DNA from 3 places in the Enterobacter sp. Taxon_2 genome. Region 3 is predicted to be linked to each of the others. Evidence: predicted binding sites of a transcription regulator. Region 3 holds the regulator's gene; each other region holds the start of a gene.
The links. The regulator PurR, encoded in region 3, represses purine synthesis genes. The targets are predictions, from matches to a motif close to CANGCAAACGTTTGCNTG.
Positions count from the first base shown of each region.

Region 1: a site for PurR is predicted at 3,001-3,018, ahead of purL (phosphoribosylformylglycinamidine synthase). Genes of this name have one in related genera too.
Region 2: a site for PurR is predicted at 3,853-3,870, ahead of purM (phosphoribosylformylglycinamidine cyclo-ligase). Genes of this name have one in related genera too.

Region 1 is NZ_CM178024.1:3,655,301-3,662,838, reverse strand. It holds gene AC4IC4_RS17300 (PTS transporter subunit EIIC) at 1-195, shown strand, start outside; gene yfhb (phosphatidylglycerophosphatase C) at 199-834, shown strand; gene tadA (tRNA adenosine(34) deaminase TadA) at 859-1,398, shown strand; gene mltF (membrane-bound lytic murein transglycosylase MltF) at 1,286-2,836, opposite strand; gene purL (phosphoribosylformylglycinamidine synthase) at 3,104-6,991, shown strand; gene qseE (two component system sensor histidine kinase QseE/GlrK) at 7,523-7,538, shown strand, end outside.
Region 2 is NZ_CM178024.1:3,568,030-3,575,567, forward strand. It holds gene uraA (uracil permease) at 16-1,305, opposite strand; gene upp (uracil phosphoribosyltransferase) at 1,392-2,018, opposite strand; gene AC4IC4_RS16920 (6-phospho-beta-glucosidase) at 2,234-3,664, opposite strand; gene purM (phosphoribosylformylglycinamidine cyclo-ligase) at 3,931-4,968, shown strand; gene purN (phosphoribosylglycinamide formyltransferase) at 4,965-5,606, shown strand; gene ppk1 (polyphosphate kinase 1) at 5,814-7,538, shown strand, end outside.
Region 3 is NZ_CM178024.1:2,052,021-2,059,558, reverse strand. It holds gene AC4IC4_RS09755 (MFS transporter) at 1-1,039, opposite strand, end outside; gene cydH (cytochrome bd-I oxidase subunit CydH) at 1,203-1,292, opposite strand; gene purR (HTH-type transcriptional repressor PurR) at 1,590-2,615, shown strand; gene punR (DNA-binding transcriptional activator PunR) at 2,633-3,544, opposite strand; gene punC (purine nucleoside transporter PunC) at 3,659-4,858, shown strand; gene cfa (cyclopropane fatty acyl phospholipid synthase) at 5,157-6,305, shown strand; gene AC4IC4_RS09725 (riboflavin synthase subunit alpha) at 6,337-6,978, opposite strand; gene mdtK (MdtK family multidrug efflux MATE transporter) at 7,204-7,538, shown strand, end outside.

The DNA of each region.
Region 1 (7,538 bases), 1.6 Mb from region 3:
GGCGGCGCGGTAGGCGGGGCGCTCATTAGCTACTGGAAGGTCGCCACCGTGATCACCTTTGGGCTTTCCGGTTTACCGCTGGCATTAACCATCGTGACCGGAAAAGTGATGCTCTATCTGTTAGGCTATTTAGTAGCGGTGATAGCCGGGTTCCTGTTTACCTGGCTGTTAGGTTTCAACGATCCAGAGGAGTAAGGTTTGGCAAATCACGCGCGTCGCGTTGTCTTTTTCGACCTGGATGGAACGCTGCATCAGCAGGATATGTTTGGTACGTTTATGCGTTACCTGCTGCGGCGTCAGCCCCTGAATGCGTTGCTCGTGCTACCGCTCTTACCGGTTATCGGTATCGCGCTGCTGGTGAAAGGCCGGGCGGCGCGATGGCCGATGAGTCTGCTGCTGTGGGGATGTACCTTTGGGCACAGCGAAGCGCGCCTCAAACAGCTCGAAAAGGATTTTGCGCACTGGTTCCGTGGCCACGTCGCCGCCTTTCCGGTGGTGCAGGCGCGCCTGACCGGCTACCTCGACGCGAACGATGCCGACATCTGGCTGATTACCGGCTCCCCGCAGACGCTGGTGGAGCAGGTCTATTTTGATACCCCCTGGCTTCCGCGCGTGAATCTTATTGCCACGCAAGTTGCCCGCGGTTACGGCGGTTGGGTGCTGACCCTGCGCTGCCTGGGGCATGAAAAAGTGGTCCAGCTGGAGAAACGCATCGGTACGCCGCTGCGCCTGTACAGCGGCTACAGCGACAGTAAACAGGACAACCCGCTGCTCTATTTTTGCCAGCATCGCTGGCGCGTCACGCCATCAGGTGAACTCCAGCAACTCGAATAGTCTTATCCATAATGGGCGTGTATAATGCCGCCCGCTTTTCGACTGGAGTATCAACCGTTGTCCAACCCTGAACTCGACCATGAATACTGGATGCGCCATGCGCTGACGCTGGCTCAGCGTGCCTGGGACGAGGGCGAAGTGCCCGTAGGCGCCGTGCTGGTCCACAATAACCAGGTGATTGGTGAAGGATGGAACCGTCCGATTGGCCGCCACGATCCTACTGCACATGCCGAAATCATGGCGCTTCGCCAGGGCGGTCTGGTGCTGCAAAACTATCGCCTGCTTGATACTACGTTGTATGTGACGCTGGAGCCGTGCGTGATGTGCTCCGGCGCGATGGTGCACAGCCGGATCGGGACTCTGGTCTTCGGTGCGCGGGATGAAAAAACCGGTGCGGCCGGTTCGCTGATGGACGTGCTGGGTCACCCGGGGATGAACCACCAGGTGAAGACTATCGGCGGGGTGCTTGCACCAGAGTGTTCGGGGCTATTAAGCGATTTCTTTCGAATGCGCCGTCAGCAGAAAAAGCAGCAAAAGGCAGAATTGAAGCTGTCGGACGATTAAGCTCGTCCGGCGCCACGACCGGGTAACTTTGAGCCAGCTGTTTGGCCTCCGTTGCCTCTTTCTCTTTCTCCAGCAGATACCCGACCAGGCTAATTTGATATTTACGGATATTTTCCACGTAGGCGTAGGCTTCATGCCCGCGCGCGTAGCCGTAAGTCAGCTTGTTATACCATGGCTTCTGGCTCAGCAGCGGCAGGCGCTGCTTAACGTCTGACCAGCTGTCCGGGTTACCTTTCGTTTTGGCCGTCAACGCCCGCGCATCCAGCATATGTGCGTAGCCCATATTGTAGGCCGCCAGCGCGAACCAGATCCGCTCCTCTTCCGGCACCGTTTCCGGGACTTTGGCCATCATATCCTGCAGGTAGCGCGCGCCGCCGCTGATGCTCTGTTCCGCATCGGTACGGTCATTGACGCCCAGGCTCAGCGCGGTATTTTTGGTTAACATCATCAAACCACGTACGCCAGTCGGAGACGTGGCCTGGGTATCCCAGTGGGATTCCTGATACGAAATAGCCGCCAGCAGTTTCCAGTCAATCTCCTGGGCGTATTTTTCGAACAGCGGCTGCAGATCTGGCAGGACGCTGTCTACCGCGCGCAGGAAGCTGCGGGTGTCAACGTAGTCAAAGTCGTCACCGTGACCGAGGTACTTCTCCTCCAGGCGCGCCAGGGTACCGTCTTCATTGATGGTGTTGAAGAAATCAAGCATCGCGGCAGAGAAGGTCTGATCGTCATCAAGCTGGCTAAACCAGGTCACAGGCTGCTCGTCGGTGACGTCCAGCGCCACGGCGATTTCAGGATGCACCCGCTGGAACAGGCTGATCGCGACCGAATCGGCGATGGTGTAGGGCACTTTCTGGTCTTTTACCTGCTCCAGCAGCTCCGTCGTGCCGAGTTTCGGATCCACAGTCCAGCTCAGGTCGGGATATTTCTTCTCCTTGAGCTCACGCAGATCGTCAATCACCACGTGGCCAGGCGCAATCGTCAGTTGCCGATCGTCAATCGAGGCCAGCGAACGCGGGCGCAGGCCCCCGACGCGGTAAACCAGCTGCTGCGAAACGGAGTAGTAGGTCGGGCCTGGCTGGTAGTTTTTGCTGCGCTCGCTGTTATACACCAGCCCGGCGGCAAGCATATCGGCATCGTCGTTATCGAGGTCGTCAAACAGCTGGTTGATATTCTGGCGGACGGTGATTTTAAGCTTCACGCCAAGATAATCGGCGAACTGTTGTGCCAGCTCGTAATCCAGACCAATGATTTTACCGTTGATGTCGCTGTAAATCAGCGGAGAGTTGAGGGTACTGACGCGCAATTCCCCCCGCTCCTGAATGGCGGCGATACGGTTTTCGGCTTTGCCGAACCAGGGGATGGAAGGCCAGAGGGCCACTGCCAGCAGCAACGTTACAATGCCGATGAGCAGATAATTAATCTTTAATTTTTTCAATTAGTTAATTCTCTGCGACGCCGGTTGCCTCAGTCTGCTGTAGCCATGTTAATCATAAGGTTTGCCATTGAATGAGCGGCATTTTGCGTAAACTTGCGCCACTTGGCAACCAATTAGAGAGACTGGTCACATCTATTGTTAAATCTCTGTGCAAATTTTATTTCGACGCAAACGGTTTCGTCGGCGCTCAGGATTCTCTATAATGACGCCCGTTTTCCCCCCTTGCGCACACTGTAAGCGCCCCGGCGCTTCGAAGACGAGAGACTTATGATGGAAATTCTGCGTGGTTCGCCTGCACTGTCTGCCTTCCGTATCACTAAACTGCTGGCACGTTTTCAGGCGGCCGACCTTCCGGTAAGCAATATTTACGCTGAGTATGTCCATTTTGCTGACCTGAATGCCCCCCTGAATGCAGAGGAGCGCGTACAGCTGGAACGCCTGCTCAAGTATGGCCCAAGCCTGAGCAGCCATACGCCAACCGGCAAACTGATCCTTGCGACGCCTCGTCCGGGCACCATCTCCCCCTGGTCTTCCAAAGCCACCGACATCGCCCACAACTGTGGCCTGAGCCAGATTAACCGTCTGGAACGCGGCGTGGCGTACTACGTGGAAGCCTCTACCCTTAGCGAAGCACAGTGGCAGGCGGTTGCGGCTGAACTGCACGATCGCATGATGGAGAGCGTATTTGCCTCTCTCGATGACGCGCAGAAGCTTTTCTCTCACCATCAGCCTGCGCCGGTACAGAGCGTAGACCTGCTGGGGCAGGGCCGTCAGGCGCTGATTGACGCCAACCTGCGTCTCGGCCTGGCGCTGGCAGAAGACGAAATCGACTACCTGCAGGATGCGTTTGTTAAGCTCAACCGTAACCCGAACGACATCGAACTCTATATGTTCGCGCAGGCAAACTCTGAGCACTGCCGCCACAAGATTTTCAACGCCGACTGGATTATTGACGGCGAACAGCAGCCAAAGTCGCTGTTCAAAATGATCAAAAACACCATGGAGCAAACCCCTGACCACGTGCTGTCTGCCTATAAAGACAACGCCGCGGTGATGGAAGGTTCCGAGGTGGGCCGCTTCTTCGCCGATCGCGAAGCAGGGCGCTATGACTTCCATCAGGAGCCCGCGCATATCCTGATGAAGGTTGAAACCCACAACCACCCGACCGCGATCTCCCCGTGGCCGGGTGCGGCGACCGGCTCCGGCGGTGAAATCCGCGACGAAGGGGCGACCGGTCGTGGTGCAAAACCAAAAGCGGGTCTGGTCGGTTTCTCCGTCTCCAACCTGCGTATCCCGGGCTTTGAACAGCCGTGGGAAGAAGATTTCGGCAAGCCAGAGCGCATTGTGACCGCGCTGGATATCATGACCGAAGGCCCGCTGGGCGGCGCGGCGTTTAACAACGAATTTGGTCGTCCGGCGCTGAACGGTTACTTCCGTACCTATGAAGAGAAAGTGGACAGCCACAACGGCGAAGAGCTGCGCGGCTACCACAAACCGATCATGCTGGCGGGCGGGATCGGCAACATCCGTGCCGATCACGTGCAGAAAGGCGAGATCGTCGTCGGCGCGAAGCTGATCGTGCTCGGCGGCCCGGCGATGAATATCGGTCTGGGCGGCGGAGCGGCCTCTTCTATGGCCTCCGGCCAGTCTGACGCGGATCTCGATTTCGCCTCCGTGCAGCGTGACAACCCTGAGATGGAGCGTCGCTGCCAGGAAGTGATCGACCGCTGCTGGCAGTTGGGCGACGCTAACCCGATCCTCTTCATCCACGACGTGGGCGCGGGCGGTCTGTCTAACGCCATGCCGGAGCTGGTGAGCGACGGCGGCCGCGGTGGTCGTTTCAACCTGCGCGATATCCTGAGCGATGAGCCGGGCATGAGCCCGCTGGAAATCTGGTGTAACGAATCCCAGGAGCGCTACGTGCTGGCGGTTGCCGCGGACCAGCTTCCGCTGTTTGACGAGCTGTGCCGCCGCGAGCGCGCGCCGTATGCCGTCATCGGTGAAGCGACCGAAGAGCAGCACCTGACTCTGAGCGACACCCATTTCGACAACCAGCCTATCGATCTGCCGCTCGACGTTCTGCTCGGTAAAACGCCGAAGATGACCCGCGACGTAACAACCCGTAAAGCGGCGGGCAAAGCGCTGGATCGCCAGGGCATTACCGTAGCTGAAGCCGTTAATCGCGTGCTGCACCTGCCGGCAGTCGCTGAGAAAACCTTCCTGGTGACCATCGGCGACCGCACCGTGACCGGTATGGTATCGCGCGATCAGATGGTTGGCCCGTGGCAGATCCCGGTGGCGAACTGCGCCGTGACCACCGCGAGCCTCGACAGCTACTACGGCGAAGCGATGGCGCTGGGCGAACGTACCCCGGTGGCGCTGCTGGACTTCGCGGCCTCTGCCCGTCTGGCGGTCGGTGAAGCGCTGACCAACATCGCCGCGACGCAGATTGGCGACATCAAACGTATCAAGCTTTCCGCAAACTGGATGGCCGCTGCCGGTCACCCTGGCGAAGACGCAGGCCTGTATGAAGCCGTGAAGGCGGTGGGCGAGGAGCTGTGTCCTGCTCTCGGCCTGACCATTCCGGTGGGTAAAGACTCCATGTCGATGAAAACCCGCTGGCAGGAAGGTAACGAGCAGCGCGAGATGACCTCTCCGCTGTCGCTGGTGATTACCGCGTTTGCCCGCGTGGAAGACGTGCGTCATACCGTTACGCCGCAGCTTTCCACCGAAGACAACGCCCTGCTGCTGATTGACCTGGGTAAAGGCAACAACGCGCTGGGTGCCACCGCACTGGCGCAGGTTTACCGTCAGCTCGGCGACAAGCCAGCCGACGTGCGCGATGTGGCGCAGCTGAAAGGCTTCTACGACGCCATCCAGGCGCTGGTAGCGCAGCGTAAGCTGCTGGCCTACCATGACCGTTCCGACGGCGGCCTGCTGGTGACGCTGGCAGAGATGGCCTTCACCGGCCACTGTGGGGTTGAAGCCAACATTGCAACGCTGGGCGAAGACCGTCTGGCGGCGCTGTTTAACGAAGAGCTGGGCGCCGTGATTCAGGTGCGCGCGGCAGATCGCGACGCGGTTGAAGCGATTCTGGCGAAGCACGGTCTGGCAGACTGCGTGCACTATCTGGGTAAAGCCGTTCAGGGTGACCGCTTCGTCATTGAAGCTGACGGTCACGCCGTGTTCAGCGAAAGCCGCACCACGTTGCGTATGTGGTGGGCGGAAACCACCTGGCAGATGCAGCGCCTGCGTGATAACCCGGAATGTGCCGATCAGGAGCACAACGCGAAGGCCAATGACCAGGATCCAGGCCTGAACGTGAAGCTCTCCTTCGACATCAACGAAGACATCGCCGCGCCGTACATTGCGACCGGCGCGCGTCCGAAAGTGGCCGTGCTGCGCGAGCAGGGCGTTAACTCCCACGTTGAGATGGCGGCTGCCTTCCACCGCGCGGGCTTTGACGCTATCGATGTCCACATGAGCGACCTGCTGGCCGGACGTACCGGTCTGGAAGATTTCCAGGCGCTGGTGGCGTGCGGCGGCTTCTCTTACGGCGACGTGCTGGGCGCGGGCGAGGGCTGGGCGAAGTCCATCCTGTTCAACAGCCGCGTGCGCGACGAGTTCGAAACCTTCTTCCACCGTCCGCAAACGCTGGCGCTGGGCGTGTGTAACGGTTGTCAGATGATGTCTAACCTGCGTGAACTGATCCCGGGGAGCGAAGCCTGGCCGCGCTTTGTGCGTAACCAGTCTGACCGCTTCGAAGCGCGCTTCAGCCTGGTGGAAGTGACCCAAAGCCCGTCTCTGCTGCTGCAGGGAATGGTCGGTTCACAGATGCCAATCGCGGTCTCCCACGGCGAAGGTCAGGTAGAAGTGCGTGATGCCGCGCATCTGGCTCAGCTGGAGAGCAAAGGTCTGGTGGCGCTGCGCTTTGTCGATAACTTCGGCAAGGTCACGGAAACCTACCCGGCCAACCCGAACGGCTCCGCCAACGGTATTACCGCGGTGACCAGCGAAAGCGGTCGTGCGACCATCATGATGCCGCACCCGGAACGCGTGTTCCGCACCGTGAGCAACTCCTGGCACCCTGAAAACTGGGGCGAGGACAGCCCGTGGATGCGTATCTTCCGCAACGCGCGTAAACAGCTGGGTTAAGTTTTAGGCAACACCTGCAGGCCCGGTAAGCGTGAGCGCTACCGGGCTTTTTTGTCTCTGTCGCAAAATCGCGACAACCCTCTGGTTTGAGTGTCTCCAAAAGGAGACATTTAACTTATTGATTTATATATGGCAGTAAAGGTTCCCGTTAAGGTGTTGCTTAATAGCGACACTTAGCCTGGAAATCATTCAACCGATAATTAACCGGTTAAACGAGTAAAAATTATATATTTCAATGTGTTAATATTTTGTTTTGCGTTCTGGCACGGGTGTTGCATAATATTAACCAGTGGCTCATTCACCTTCTTATGTCAGCCCCTTCGGGACGCGCTACATAAACTTCGAATGACGCACAAAAAGGTGCCTGCCGTCCAACTACTGATCATAGCGATGCTTTATCAGGCCAGGGCGAAACGTCGAGTTAGGCACCGCCTCATTCCATGACAAAGCCGGGTTTTTACCCGGCTTTGTTGTATCTGAAGGGCAGACTCAGTTACGCTCTGCGTAAACCCCCATTAAGAGAGTAATGCGTTGAAACGCTGGCCCG
Region 2 (7,538 bases), 1.5 Mb from region 3:
CACCCGGTTATAGGATCAGTGTGACGCTTTTTCGCTTTCGTCAGCGTCCAGCACCACCTCTTCCGGACGGATCACGGAGATCAGCTTGAAAATCAGGCTCAGGCCCACGCCGACGATGGTTGCCAGCGCCATGCCTTTCAGCTCGGCCGCGCCGATGTGCACCTTCGCGCCGCTCACGCCGATAATCAGGATCACCGAGGTCAGGATCAGGTTCTGCGCCTTGCTGTAATCCACTTTGGATTCAATCAGCACGCGAATACCGGAGGCACCGATCACGCCGTACAGCAGCAGAGAAACGCCGCCCATCACCGGCACCGGGATAATCTGAATCGCTGCCGCCAGCTTACCGACGCAGGAGAGCAGAATGGCGATGATCGCCGCGCCGCCGATAACCCAGGTGCTGTAGACGCGGGTAATCGCCATCACGCCGATGTTTTCACCGTAGGTGGTGTTTGGCGTAGAACCAAAGAAACCGGAGATGATGGTGGAGAAACCGTTCGCAAACATGGAGCGGTGCAGGCCCGGGTCGCGGATTAAATCGCGCTTAACGATGTTCGCCGTTACCACCAGGTGGCCGACGTGCTCCGCAATCACCACCAGCGCCGCAGGCAGAATGGTGAAAATCGCAAACCATTCGAAGCGCGGCGTGTAGAAGGTTGGCAGCGCGAACCAGTGCGCCTCGGCAATCGGGGTGGTATCCACCACGCCCATCACGAAGGAGAGCGCGTAGCCCGCCAGCACGCCGATCAGGATCGGGATAATCGCCATAAAGCCGCGGAACAGCACGGAACCAAACACCGTTACGCCCAGGGTCACCAGCGAGATGATAATGGTTTTGGAATCCGGTGACTGGCCGTCAGCAGGCAGCAGACCGGCCATATTCGCCGCGACGCCCGCCAGTTCGAGACCGATGACGGCCACGATGGCGCCCATCGCTGCAGGGGGGAACATTACGTCCAGCCAGCCGGTACCGGCTTTCTTCACAATGAAGGAGACCAGGCAGAACAGCACGCCACACATGATGAAGCCGCCCAGCGCGACCTCATAACCCAGCGGCAGCAACAGCAACACCGGCGAGATAAAGGCGAAGCTCGACCCGAGATACGCCGGAATTTTGCCTTTACAGATGAAGAGGTACAGCAGCGTACCGATGCCGTTGAACAGCAGCACGGTAGCCGGGTTAATGTGGAACAGGATTGGCACCAGCACGGTTGCGCCAAACATGGCGAACAGGTGCTGCAAACTAAGCGGGATAGTCTGTAAAAGCGGCGGTCTTTCACTCACCCCGATAGCACGGCGCGTCATAGTGTTTTCCTCTGAGTAGTATCGTTGTTGGTGTTTTATTCAAAAAAAAGCCGACTATCAAAGTCGGCTTATTTATCGTTATTCGATTATTTCGTACCAAAGATCTTATCGCCGGCATCGCCGAGCCCCGGGATGATGTACCCGTGCTCGTTCAGGCCCTGGTCGATAGAGGCGGTATACAGCTCAACGTCCGGGTGCGCTTTTTCCAGCGCCGCGATCCCTTCCGGTGCCGCAACCAGCACCAGCACTTTAATGCTGCTGCAGCCCGCTTTTTTCAGCAGGTCGATGGTAGCAATCATTGAACCGCCGGTTGCCAGCATCGGGTCAACCACCAGCGCCATACGCTCGTCGATGTTGGACACCAGCTTCTGGAAGTAAGGAACCGGCTCGAGGGTTTCTTCGTTACGGTAGATCCCCACCACGCTGATGCGCGCGCTTGGCACGTGCTCCAGCACGCCTTCCATCATGCCGAGACCGGCACGCAGGATTGGCACAACGGTAATTTTCTTACCTTTGATCTGCTCAACCTGCACCGGGCCGTTCCAGCCTTCGATGGTGACTTTTTCCGTTTCCAGATCGGAGGTCGCTTCGTAGGTCAGCAGGCTGCCGACTTCAGAGGCCAGTTCGCGAAAACGCTTCGTGCTGATGTCATGCTCACGCATCAGGCCCAACTTGTGTTTAACGAGTGGGTGTTTCACTTCCACAATCTTCATTCTCTTTCTCCTCTGAATGGCATCCGCAAAAAAATCGCGGGATTATACCGCTTTTTTCGGATTAGGCCATACCCATGTTGCTTGACAGGGATCAAGCAAAGACAAAAAAGCCGGAGGCTGAGTTCCGGCTTGGGTGCGGGTTCTGCCCGGTGGCGCTGCGCTTACGTGGGCCTACGTGTATTGTAGGTCGGGTAAGCGTTAGCGCCACCCGACAATTACAGGTTATCCCCGTTGCTCGCAATCACCTGCTTATACCAGTCGAACGACTTCTTCTTGCTGCGGTTCAGCGTGCCATTGCCTTCATTGTCTTTATCGACAAAGATAAAGCCGTAGCGTTTTTTCATTTCACCGGTACCGGCAGACACCAGGTCGATACAGCCCCACGGGGTATAGCCCATCAGGTCTACACCATCTTCCACCACCGCTTTTTTCATCTCGCGGATATGGGCGGCCAGGTAGTCAATGCGGTACTGATCGTTCACCGTGCCGTCACTCTCCTGCACGTCGATTGCGCCAAAGCCGTTCTCAACGATAAACAGCGGCAGCTGGTAGTGATCCCAGAACCAGTTGAGGGAGTAGCGCAGCCCCACCGGGTCAATCTGCCAGCCCCAGTCGGATTTTTGCACGTACGGGTTAGAGACCAGGCTCTTGCTCTCGTCGTAATCCAGCTGCGGGTTGTCCGCCGTCGCCTTGGTGGCGAAGGACATATAATAGCTAAACCCGATATAGTCCACGCAGCCCTGCGTCAGCGCCGCTTTATCTTCTTCGGTAATATCCAGCGCGAAGCCGCGACGTTCGAAGTAGTTGAGCAGATGCTGCGGGTACTTGCCGCGCACGTGCACGTCGGTGAACCAGTAGCGGCGGTGCATGGCGTTCATCGCCATCATCATATCGTCCGGCACGCAGGTCAGTGGATAGATAGGACACATGGCAATCATGCAGCCGATCTGCAGGGACGGGTTAATCTCGCGCCCCGCCTTCACCGCCAGCGCGCTGGCCACCAGCTCATAGTGCGCGGCCTGGAACATTACCGGCTCGCGATCTTCGCCCGGCGCGTACTTCAGCCCCGAGTTGGTGAATGGGGCAAAGTCTTCGTGGAAGTTGGCCTGGTTGTTGATCTCGTTAAAGGTCATCCAGTACTTAACCTTGTGCTGATAGCGCTGGAAAACCACTTTTGCAAAACGAACGAAGAAGTCGATCAGCTTACGGTTGCGCCAGCCGCCGTATTCCGTGACCAGATGGAACGGCATCTCGAAGTGAGACAGGGTAATAACCGGTTCGATGCCGTGCTTCAGACACTCGTCGAACAGGTCGTCATAGAATTTCAGGCCTGCCTCGTTCGGCTCAAGCTCGTCGCCTTTCGGGAAGATCCGCGTCCAGGCAATAGAGGTGCGGAAGCATTTGAACCCCATCTCGGCAAAGAGTTTGATGTCTTCTTTATAGCGGTGGTAAAAATCGATGGCTTCATGGTTAGGGTAGTTTTTCCCGTCCAGCACGCCGTTGGTGATTTCACGCGGCACGCCGTGCGCGCCTGCGGTCATCACATCGGCCACACTCACCCCCTTGCCGCCCTCTTTCCAGCCGCCTTCGAGCTGGTGCGCCGCAACCGCACCGCCCCACAGAAAATCTGCTTTAAATCCTGACATTCACTTTCCCTCATTCTGCGTTATTTTCTGCAAAAACAATTACAGAAACCGGTTTCAGTTGAATGATGTGCAAAGCCGTTTCGGGTTGCAAGGAGAATACCGAAACCGGTTTCATTTTCGTGAACAGACGCAAGTTTGGGCGCACTGGCAGGCTGCGCGTAAAAAAAGATCCCTACGTCCAGAATAGGCTCGCAAACGTTTGCCTGGACTGTTAGAATTGCGCCGATTTTTCTTACTAGCTATGCAATCGCGTGGGGATTTAAGCCGTGACCAACAAAACTTCTCTCAGCTACAAAGATGCCGGTGTTGATATTGACGCAGGTAATGCGCTGGTTGACCGAATCAAAGGTGTGGTGAAAAAAACCCGCCGCCCGGAAGTGATGGGTGGTCTGGGTGGATTCGGCGCACTGTGCGCGCTGCCGCAAAAATATCGTGAACCTGTTCTGGTCTCGGGAACTGACGGTGTAGGCACCAAACTGCGCCTGGCGATGGATTTAAAGCGTCACGACACGATCGGTATCGATCTGGTCGCGATGTGCGTGAATGACCTGGTGGTTCAGGGCGCAGAGCCGCTGTTCTTCCTCGATTACTACGCGACCGGCAAACTGGACGTAGATACCGCGGCAAGCGTGATCAACGGTATCGCCGAAGGGTGCCTGCAGTCTGGCTGTGCGCTGGTTGGCGGTGAAACCGCGGAAATGCCGGGCATGTATCACGGCGAAGATTATGACGTCGCGGGCTTCTGCGTCGGTGTAGTAGAAAAATCAGAAATTATCGACGGCAGCAAAGTGGCCGATGGCGATGTGCTGATCGCGCTGGCCTCCAGCGGCCCGCACTCCAACGGCTACTCCCTGGTGCGTAAAATCATCGAAGTGAGCGGCTGTGACCCGCTGACGACCGAGCTTGACGGTAAACCGCTGGCTGACCATCTGCTGGCCCCGACCCGCATCTACGTGAAGAACGTGCTTGAGCTTATCGAGAATGTCGACGTGCACGCCATTGCACACCTGACCGGCGGCGGCTTCTGGGAAAACATCCCGCGCGTCCTGCCGGACAACACCCAGGCGGTGATCGACGAATCCTCATGGCAGTGGCCAGCCGTGTTTAACTGGCTGCAGACCGCAGGCAACGTGAGCTCCCACGAAATGTACCGCACCTTTAACTGCGGCGTGGGCATGGTTATCGCCCTGCCGGCAAGCGAAGCGGATAAAGCAGTCAAGCTGCTGACTGAAAAAGGTGAAAACGCGTGGAAAATCGGTACGATTAAAGCCTCCGATTCCGAACAGCGTGTGGTAATTGAATGAAAAACATCGTGGTGCTCATTTCCGGCAACGGAAGCAATTTGCAGGCGATAATTGACGCCTGCAAACAGAAGAAAATCAATGGCACCATTCGGGCAGTTTTCAGCAACAAGGCCGACGCGTTCGGCCTTGATCGCGCGCGGGAAGCGAACATCCCTGCGCACGCGCTGGAAGCCAGCCAGTTCGCCGGGCGTGAAGCCTTTGACCGCGAGCTGGTGCATGAGATTGATGCCTACGCGCCGGACGTGGTCGTACTGGCGGGCTATATGCGTATTCTGAGCCCGGCTTTTGTAGAACACTTCGCCGGACGTCTGCTGAATATCCACCCTTCCCTGCTGCCGAAATATCCCGGCCTGCACACCCATCGTCAGGTTCTGGAAAACGGCGATGAGGAGCACGGCACCTCCGTGCATTTCGTTACCGACGAGCTGGACGGCGGTCCGGTGATCCTGCAGGCCAAAGTCCCGGTCTTTGACGGCGACAGCGAAGAAGACGTGACCGAGCGCGTGCAGACCCAGGAGCATGCCATCTACCCGCTGGTGGTAAGCTGGTTTGTCGACGGGCGTCTCGAAATGCGCGACGGCGCAGCCTGGCTGGACGGCGTGAAGTTACCCCCGCAGGGCCATGCGGCGGAAGAGTAGTTTGTTATGTCGGGTAGCGAAGCTGTGCTTACCCGACCTGTTCATTGCATTACCCGATATCCCCTTCTCCAACCTTCTAAAATCCCCAACAAAAAAAATAACTGTCATACTTTTCTGGCACTGTTGGACATATCGTGGAAATGCTCGCCATAATAAGGACGAGACGGATTTACCACGTCCTGTGATTGAACTGGAGTGTGAGCTGTAATGGGTCAGGAAAAGTTATATATCGAGAAAGAGCTAAGCTGGTTAGCATTTAACGAACGTGTACTCCAGGAAGCGGCAGACAAAAGTAACCCGCTGATCGAGCGCATGCGTTTTTTGGGCATCTATTCCAACAACCTGGATGAGTTCTACAAGGTTCGCTTTGCCGAGCTGAAAAGACGCATCATCATCAGCGAAGAACAGGGCCTAAACTCGCACTCGCGGCATCTGCTGGGCAAAATCCAGTCCCGCGTGTTGAAAGCCGATCAGGAATTTGACGGCCTGTATAACGAACTGCTGCTGGAGATGGCGCGTAATCAAATCTTCCTGATTAACGAACGTCAGCTTTCCGTTAACCAACAAAACTGGCTGCGCCACTACTTTAAACAGTACCTGCGCCAGCACATTACCCCGATTCTCATCAACCGCGAAACCGATCTGGTGCAGTTCCTGAAAGATGACTACACCTATCTGGCCGTGGAAATTATTCGCGGTGAATCCATCCGCTACGCGCTGCTGGAAATCCCGTCCGACAAGGTGCCGCGCTTTGTGAACCTGCCGCCGGAAACCCCGCGCAGACGCAAGCCGATGATCCTGCTCGATAACATCCTGCGCTACTGTCTGGACGACATCTTCAAGGGCTTCTTCGATTACGATGCGTTAAACGCCTACTCGATGAAGATGACCCGTGACGCCGAATATGACCTGGTGCACGAGATGGAAGCCAGCCTGATGGAGCTGATGTCGTCCAGCCTGAAACAGCGCCTGACGGCCGAGCCGGTGCGCTTTGTCTATCAGCGCGATATGCCGGACGCCATGGTGGAGATGCTGCGCGAGAAACTGACCATTTCGCGCTATGACTCCATCGTACCGGGTGGTCGTTACCACAACTTTAAAGACTTTATTGGCTTCCCGAACGTCGGCAAAGCCAATCTTGTGAACAAGCCGCTGCCGCGCCTGCGCCATCTGTGGTTCGATAAATTCCGCAACGGATTCGACGCCATCCGCGAACGCGATGTCCTGCTCTACTATCCGTACCACACCTTCGAGCACGTGCTGGAACTGCTGCGTCAGGCCTCGTTCGACCCGAGCGTGCTGGCGATAAAAATCAATATCTACCGCGTGGCAAAAGATTCCCGCATCATCGACGCGATGATCCATGCGGCGCACAACGCCAAAAAAGTCACCGTGGTGGTTGAGCTGCAGGCGCGCTTCGACGAAGAGGCGAACATTCACTGGGCGCGTCGTCTGACGGAAGCCGGTGTGCACGTCATCTTCTCTGCGCCGGGGCTAAAAATTCACGCCAAGCTGTTCCTCATCTCCCGTAAAGAGGGCGACGAGGTAGTGCGCTACGCCCACATCGGTACCGGGAACTTTAACGAGAAAACGGCGCGAATCTATACCGACTATTCGCTGCTGACCGCCGATGCCCGCATCACTAACGAAGTGCGCCGGGTCTTTAACTTTATTGAGAACCCGTACCGTCCGGTGAACTTTGACTATCTGCTGGTCTCGCCGCAGAACTCGCGCCGTCTGCTGTACGATATGATCGATAAAGAGATCGCCAATGCCCAGAAAGGGCTGTCGTCCGGCATCACGCTGAAGCTTAACAACCTGGTTGATAAAGGGCTGGTGGACAGGCTGTACGCGGCGTCCAGCTCCGGCGTGCCGGTTAATCTGCTGATCCGCGGCATGTGCTCGCTGATCCCGGAACTGGAAGGCATCAGC
Region 3 (7,538 bases):
CCCCACCGGCCGCCGCACCGAGCGCATTGCCCAGGTTGAAGGCGCCGATGTTGACCGACGATGAGAGGCCCGGCGCTTCATGCGCAACACGCATCACGCGCATCTGCAGCGGCGGCACCACGGCAAAGGTGGCGGCTCCCCAGACGACCATCGCGATCGCGGCGCCAAACTCATTACGCGCCAGCCACGGAATGGCAATCATGATGACAATCAGCAGGGTTAAGAAGCCCTTCAGCGTGCCGCTTACGGAACGGTCGGCAAATTTCCCACCGAGATAGTTGCCAATCGAGAAGCCCACGCCAATCAGTACCAGCATCGCGGTCACAAAGAGAGGCGTTGCGTGGGTGATGTCATGCAATACCGGTGAAATATAGGTGTAGAGGGTAAACATCGCCCCTGCCCCCAGCACGGTGGTGAGCAGCGCGGAGAGCACCTGCGGGCGCATCAGCACCGACAGCTCTCTGCGCACGTCAGGACGTTCACCCGCGCTGCCTTTCGGCAGGGAGAAGAACAACGCCACCATTGCGACCACGCCCAGTCCAGCCGTCGCCAGGAATGACATCCGCCAGCCAATAACCTCGCCCAACCAGGTTGCCGCAGGCACCCCGCCAATGTTAGCAATCGTTAGCCCCATAAACATGGTGGCTACGGCGCTGGCCTGCTTATGTTTTGGCACCACGCTGGCAGCCACGACCGATCCCAGCCCGAAGAACGCGCCGTGGTTAAGGCTGGTCAGAATGCGTGACAGCAGCAGCGTGGTGTAGTCCGGCGCAATGGCCGAAAGCACGTTGCCCAGGGTGAAAATCGCCATCAGGAAAATCAGCGCATTGCGGCGCGCGCGGTGCGAAAGGAGAAGCGTCATCAGCGGCGCCCCCACCATCACGCCGATAGCATAGGCGCTGATTAACATCCCTGCCGCAGGGATCGAGACGTCCACGCCGCGGGCGATGACGGGCAGTAACCCCATCGGGGAGAATTCAGTGGTGCCAATCCCAAAAGCGCCAATCGCCAGGGCCAGCAGGGGAAAATTGATTTTCATGCGTCAACTCCGGATGCCGTGTCATGTGGTGACACAGAACAAAGAAGCGGAAAGCATGACATCAATCACAAAAAATGAGAAGTTAACAAAATGGCAAAAGATTTTTGCCAGAGAAGTAACAATCGGGTCGATCGGGAGGGAGAAGACTCTCCCTCCGCGTAAATCAGTGCAGCGCAGCCGTCAGACCGGCCGCGACAATCAGAGCCAGCACAATAACGGTGGTGAACAGCGAAAACTTCAGATCGGAACTCATCAATTTTTCTCCTTTTAATCCCCCCACGAAAAGTGAGCCTGCTCATTTTTGCATAATTTACGTCAAAAATCTTCCTGGATTTAGGCTGATAAACACTTTACCTCTTCCCCTTTTCATCAAGATAGGACAAAATTCCACGCTAAATTTATTAGCGTACCGGCCATTGACCCCCTCCTGACGTCCCGTGTCGTTTTCCCGGCGTGCCGCAATTCAAGATTGCGTGATAAGGGTGAGAGAAGGCAAACGTTTACCTTCAAGTTTTTCAGGAGCTTAGGATATGGTCTGGAGTGACATTTAATGGCAACAATTAAAGACGTAGCAAAACGCGCAAACGTTTCCACTACAACCGTATCACATGTAATTAACAAAACCCGCTTTGTGGCGGAAGAGACGCGCAACGCCGTCTGGGCAGCGATCAAAGAGCTGCACTATTCGCCAAGTGCGGTTGCGCGCAGCCTCAAGGTTAATCACACCAAGTCCATTGGATTGCTGGCCACCAGCAGTGAAGCGGCCTATTTTGCCGAGATCATTGAAGCGGTTGAGAAAAACTGCTTCCAGAAAGGTTATACCCTGATTCTGGGCAACGCGTGGAACAGCATTGAAAAACAGCGCGCCTACCTGTCGATGATGGCGCAAAAGCGCGTTGATGGCCTGCTGGTAATGTGTTCCGAGTACCCGGAATCCGTGCTGTCGATGCTCGAAGAGTATCGCCATATTCCCATGGTGGTCATGGACTGGGGTGAAGCGCGCGCGGATTTCACTGATTCCGTTATCGATAACGCTTTTGAAGGCGGCTATATGGCCGGTCGTTATCTGATCGAACGCGGTCACCGCGAGATTGGCGTGATCCCCGGTCCGCTGGAGCGCAACACCGGCGCGGGCCGTCTGGCCGGTTTTATGAAAGCGATGGAAGAAGCGCTGATCAACGTGCCGGAAAACTGGATTGTGCAGGGCGACTTTGAGCCGGAGTCGGGCTACCGCGCAATGCAGCAGATCGTCTCCCAGCCACACCGTCCGACCGCCGTTTTCTGCGGGGGTGACATCATGGCAATGGGCGCGCTCTGCGCTGCCGACGAGCTGGGTCTGCGCGTACCGCAGGATATTTCCGTGATCGGGTATGACAACGTGCGTAACGCGCGTTTCTTCACGCCAGCGTTGACCACCATTCATCAGCCGAAAGATTCGCTGGGCGAAACGGCCTTCAATATGCTGATGGACAGGATCGTCAACAAACGTGAAGAGTCGCAGTCCATTGAAGTTCACCCGCGTCTTATCGAACGCCGTTCCGTTGCGGACGGTCCGTTCCGCGATTACCGTCGTTAATCGCTTTACGGGGCCAGCTATGCTGGCTCCCGTAACCATTCCCGATTTAGCGTTTCGCTGTCTCCCAGATAATCCAGCAGCCAGGCCATCGCAGGCGAGACATCACTTTGCTGCCAGGTCAGGCAGCAGGCCGCATCCGGGAACGGATTCTCCAGCGTCAGCTCAACCCACTCTCCGGTATCGATGCGCGGACGCGCGAAATGAACGGGCACCATCGCGACGCACAGTCCGGCGCTGAGGCACGTCGCCGACGATTCCCAGTCAGGGGCTACCACCCGCCGCTGGTTGTCCAGAAGCCAGGTGATACGCTTGGGCAATGAACGGGAGGTATCCTCCAGCACCAGCGACGGCCAGTTGCGCAGCGTATCATCGCTGAGCGGCCCCTCCATCACCGCCAGCGGATGATCGCTTGCCACCACGCACTTCCAGCTCAGCATGCCCATATCGCGAAAGGCGTAACGTCCCCCGACCGGGATCGCCTGCGTGGCCCCGATTGCCATCTCTGCCCTGCCGTCCGCCAGCGCATCCCAGACGCCGTTGAACACCTCCTGCGAGACCCGCAGCTCGACATCTGAAAAATGACGATAGAAATCGACGATCATCTGCCGGGTACGTTCCGGCTTAACGATGTTATCCACCGCGATGGAAAGATGCCCCCGCCAGCCGTTAGCGATCTGCTGACACTGTTCGCGGGTGATCTGCATTTTTTTGATAACAGAACGCCCTTCCTTCAAAAACCACGCCCCGGCGGGCGTTAATTCCACATCACGATGGCGCCGCTCAAACAGCGGAACCGCCAGCCACTCCTCCAGCTGACGCACCGTGTAGCTGATGGCCGAAGGGACGCGGTGCAACTCCTGCGCTGCACCGCTAAAGCTGCCGTTACGCGCGACAGCATCGACCACTTCAAGAGAATAATCTGACCACATTTTCTGCCTGCAAAAAATTTGAATGCACCCGCCAAATATTAGCGTTTCACAAGCGGCTTTGCACTCCCTACACTCTGCGCCAACGTACACCTGCCTCCTCAGGAGAATAAGAGAATGCAACCCAGGAAAGGATTTTTAGTCTGGCTCGGCGGCTTAAGCGTGCTGGGCTTTTTGGCCACCGACATGTACCTGCCCGCGTTTGCCGCCATGCAGGAAGATTTGCAAACCCCTGCGGCGGCCATCAGCGCCAGCCTGAGCCTGTTCCTTGCCGGTTTCGCTTTCGCGCAGCTGCTGTGGGGACCGCTCTCGGATCGCTTTGGTCGTAAACCGGTACTGCTGCTGGGTCTGGCCATTTTTGCCGTGGGCTGCCTGGGGATGCTGTGGGTGCGCGATGCCACCTGGCTGCTGGTGCTGCGCTTTATTCAGGCCGTGGGCGTCTGTGCTGCGGCGGTGACCTGGCAGGCACTGGTGACCGACTACTATCCGGCTAACCGCACAAACCGTATTTTCGCCACCATTATGCCGCTGGTGGGTCTTTCCCCTGCCCTGGCTCCGCTGCTGGGCAGCTGGATCCTCGCGCACTTTGACTGGCAGGCCATTTTTGCCACGCTGTTTGCCATCACGCTGGTGCTGATGCTGCCAGCGTTTGCCCTTAAGCCCGCGCATAAAAAAGAGGCGCATGCGGATGCGAAGCCGATTACCTTCACCTCCCTGCTGAGCGCCAAAGCATATCGCGGCAATGTCCTGATTTACGCCGCCTGTTCGGCCAGCTTCTTCGCGTGGCTTACCGGCTCGCCGTTCATTCTGCACGATATGGGCTACAGCCCGGCGGCCATCGGTTTGAGCTATGTTCCGCAGACTATCGCCTTCCTGGTGGGCGGGTACGGCTGTCGCGCGGCGCTGCAAAAATGGGAAGGTCAGCAGATGCTGCCATGGCTGCTGGTGCTGTATGCGCTGAGCGTCATCGGCACCTGGGCCGTCGGGTTTATTCCGGGCGCGGGCCTGGCTGAAATTTTGATCCCCTTCTGCGTCATGGCCGTGGCGAACGGGGCGATTTACCCGATCGTGGTGGCACAAGCGTTACGCCCGTTCCCGCAGGCGACAGGCCGCGCCGCCGCGCTGCAAAATACCCTGCAGTTGGGTCTGTGCTTCCTGGCAAGCCTGGTGGTCTCGGCGCTGATTGCGACGCCACTGTTAACCACCACCAGCGTGATGCTGGTCACCGTTGCGCTGGCGGTGATGGGCTATCGCATGCAGGCCTCCGCGCAGCGTGAGCAGGATAGCGGCGCTCAGGTGGAAACCTCGCATGCCTGATTGCGCCAGAAATCATGTTACATTTCAGTGATTAGGTTGCTAACAATTTTCTATTGAATCACCAAATTTTGAGGCCTATACTAAATTTGGTTCGATTAAATACGATAAATATTAAGTGTTAACGGGAGCCGGAGTGCTCCCGTTTTACCATGGAAGGCATTTCGGCAAGGGTTATCTCCCTTCCTCTGTTCTACGTCGGATATTAGCCTCGCGGTATTTACCGTGAGATTTCTCACAAACCAAAAAAAGCGTCTACGCTGTTTGAAGGTTCTGATCACATCAGGGTGATGGAGAAGCTATGAGTTCATCGTGTATAGAAGAAGTCAGCGTTCCGGACGATAACTGGTCCCGGATCGTCAGTGAACTGTTAGGTCGAGCAGGCATCACTATCAATGGATCATCGCCATCCGATCCTCAGGTTAAACATCCCGACTTTTTTAAACGCGTATTGCGGGAGGGATCGTTAGGCCTGGGAGAAAGTTATATGGACGGCTGGTGGGAGTGCGAACGTCTGGATACCTTTTTTGCCAGCGTGCTGCGTGCCGGTCTGGAAAACCAACTCCCGCGCAATCTGAAAGACACCCTGCGTGTCGCCTCTGCCCGACTGTTCAATCTGCAAAGTAAAAAACGCGCGTGGATCGTCGGCAAAGAGCATTACGATCTCGGCAATGACCTGTTCAGCCGTATGCTGGACCCGTTCATGCAGTACTCCTGCGCCTACTGGAAAGACGCGTCGACGCTTGAGGAAGCACAGCAGGCAAAGCTGCGTCTGATTAGCGAGAAGCTGCAGCTACAGCCCGGCATGCGCGTGCTGGATATCGGCTGCGGCTGGGGTGGGCTGGCGTATTTTATGGCGAAGCACTATGGCGTCAGCGTAGTGGGCGTCACGATTTCAGCGGAACAGCAAAAAATGGCGCGGGAGCGCTGCCAGGGTCTCGATGTGGATATCCGGCTGCAGGATTACCGTGATCTGAATGAACAGTTTGACCGGGTCGTTTCCGTCGGCATGTTCGAGCACGTCGGGCCGAAAAACTACGACACCTATTTTGAGGTGGTGGATCGTAATCTGAAACCGGACGGCATCTTCCTGCTGCACACCATCGGCTCTAAGCGGACCGACAATAACGTTGACCCGTGGATCAATAAATACATCTTTCCGAATGGCTGTTTACCGTCCGTTCGCCAGATTGCCAACGCCAGCGAATCCCATTTTGTGATGGAAGACTGGCATAACTTTGGCGCGGATTACGACACCACGTTGATGGCATGGCATGCGCGTTTTCAGGAGACCTGGCCTGAGATTGCGGACAACTATTCTGAACGATTCAAACGGATGTTTAGCTATTATCTGAATGCCTGCGCGGGGGCGTTTCGCGCACGGGATATTCAGCTCTGGCAGGTGGTATTCAGCCGTGGGATTGAACACGGACTGCGTGTCGCTCGCTAAAAAAATAACCCCGGATATCCGGGGTTATTTTTTATTCTTCTTCAGTGGTCTTTATTATTGCGGCTTCTTTTGCTGCCAGCACGCGCTCAACCGTATCCACCACCGCCTGGGTTTGCGGATCGATTTCGATATTCACGCTATGCCCCAGTTTTTTGGTGCCCAGCGTGGTGCGCTGCAGCGTTTCAGGAATTAAATGCACGCAAAAACGCGTTGGCGTCACTTCCCCCACCGTCAGGCTAATCCCATCGATGCCAATAAATCCTTTATAGAGGATGTATTTCATTAATGACGGATCCTGCATTTTAAACCAGATTTGACGGTTATTTTCCGAGGTCACGATTTTTGCCACTTCAGCGGTGGTCATGATGTGGCCGGACATCAGGTGGCCGCCAATCTCATCGCTGAACTTCGCCGCGCGTTCAACGTTGACGGTATCGCCCACCGCCAGCTCGCCCAGGTTGGTGATGCGCAGCGTCTCTTTCATTAAATCAAAGCTAATCTGGTTGCCGTTAATTTCGGTCACGGTCAGGCAGCAGCCGTTATGCGCAATCGACGCACCGGTTTCAATGCCCTCAAGCATATATTCCGGCAGCTCAACAACATGAGTACGGAAATTAGGTTTTTCATCAATGGACACCACTTTGGCGGTGCCCTGCACAATACCAGTAAACATGCTTACAACTCCTGTTTTTTCCGGACGGTGGTGACACCGTTTAATCCCACCACAATAACAGTTGGAAAAACAGGTTGCCAGCGGAGCGCATTTTCTGGCGATTTTTTCACTAGATAAATAGCTAAAGCCCGCTACAATAGCTGGCACCCCCCTGCATTTTCTTCTCGCTGCCCGTTTCGGCGGCTTTTTTAGTCTCTCAAATAACTACAAAATAAAGGTGTTCACGTGCAGAAGTACATGAATGAAGCGCGCCAGTTATTGGCACTGGCTATACCAGTGATCATCGCGCAAGTGGCCCAGACCGCAATGGGATTTGTGGATACGGTAATGGCAGGTGGCTACAGCGCCACCGATATGGCGGCCGTGGCTATCGGTACGTCAATCTGGCTTCCGGCCATCCTGTTCGGCCACGGTCTGCTGCTCGCACTCACGCCTGTTATCGCTCAGCTCAATGGCTCGGGTCGTCGCGAGCGCATTGCCCATCAGGTCCGTCAGGGGTTCTGGCTGGCAGGGTTTGTCTCCGTGCTGATCATGGTCGTGCTCTGGAACGCGGGCCATAT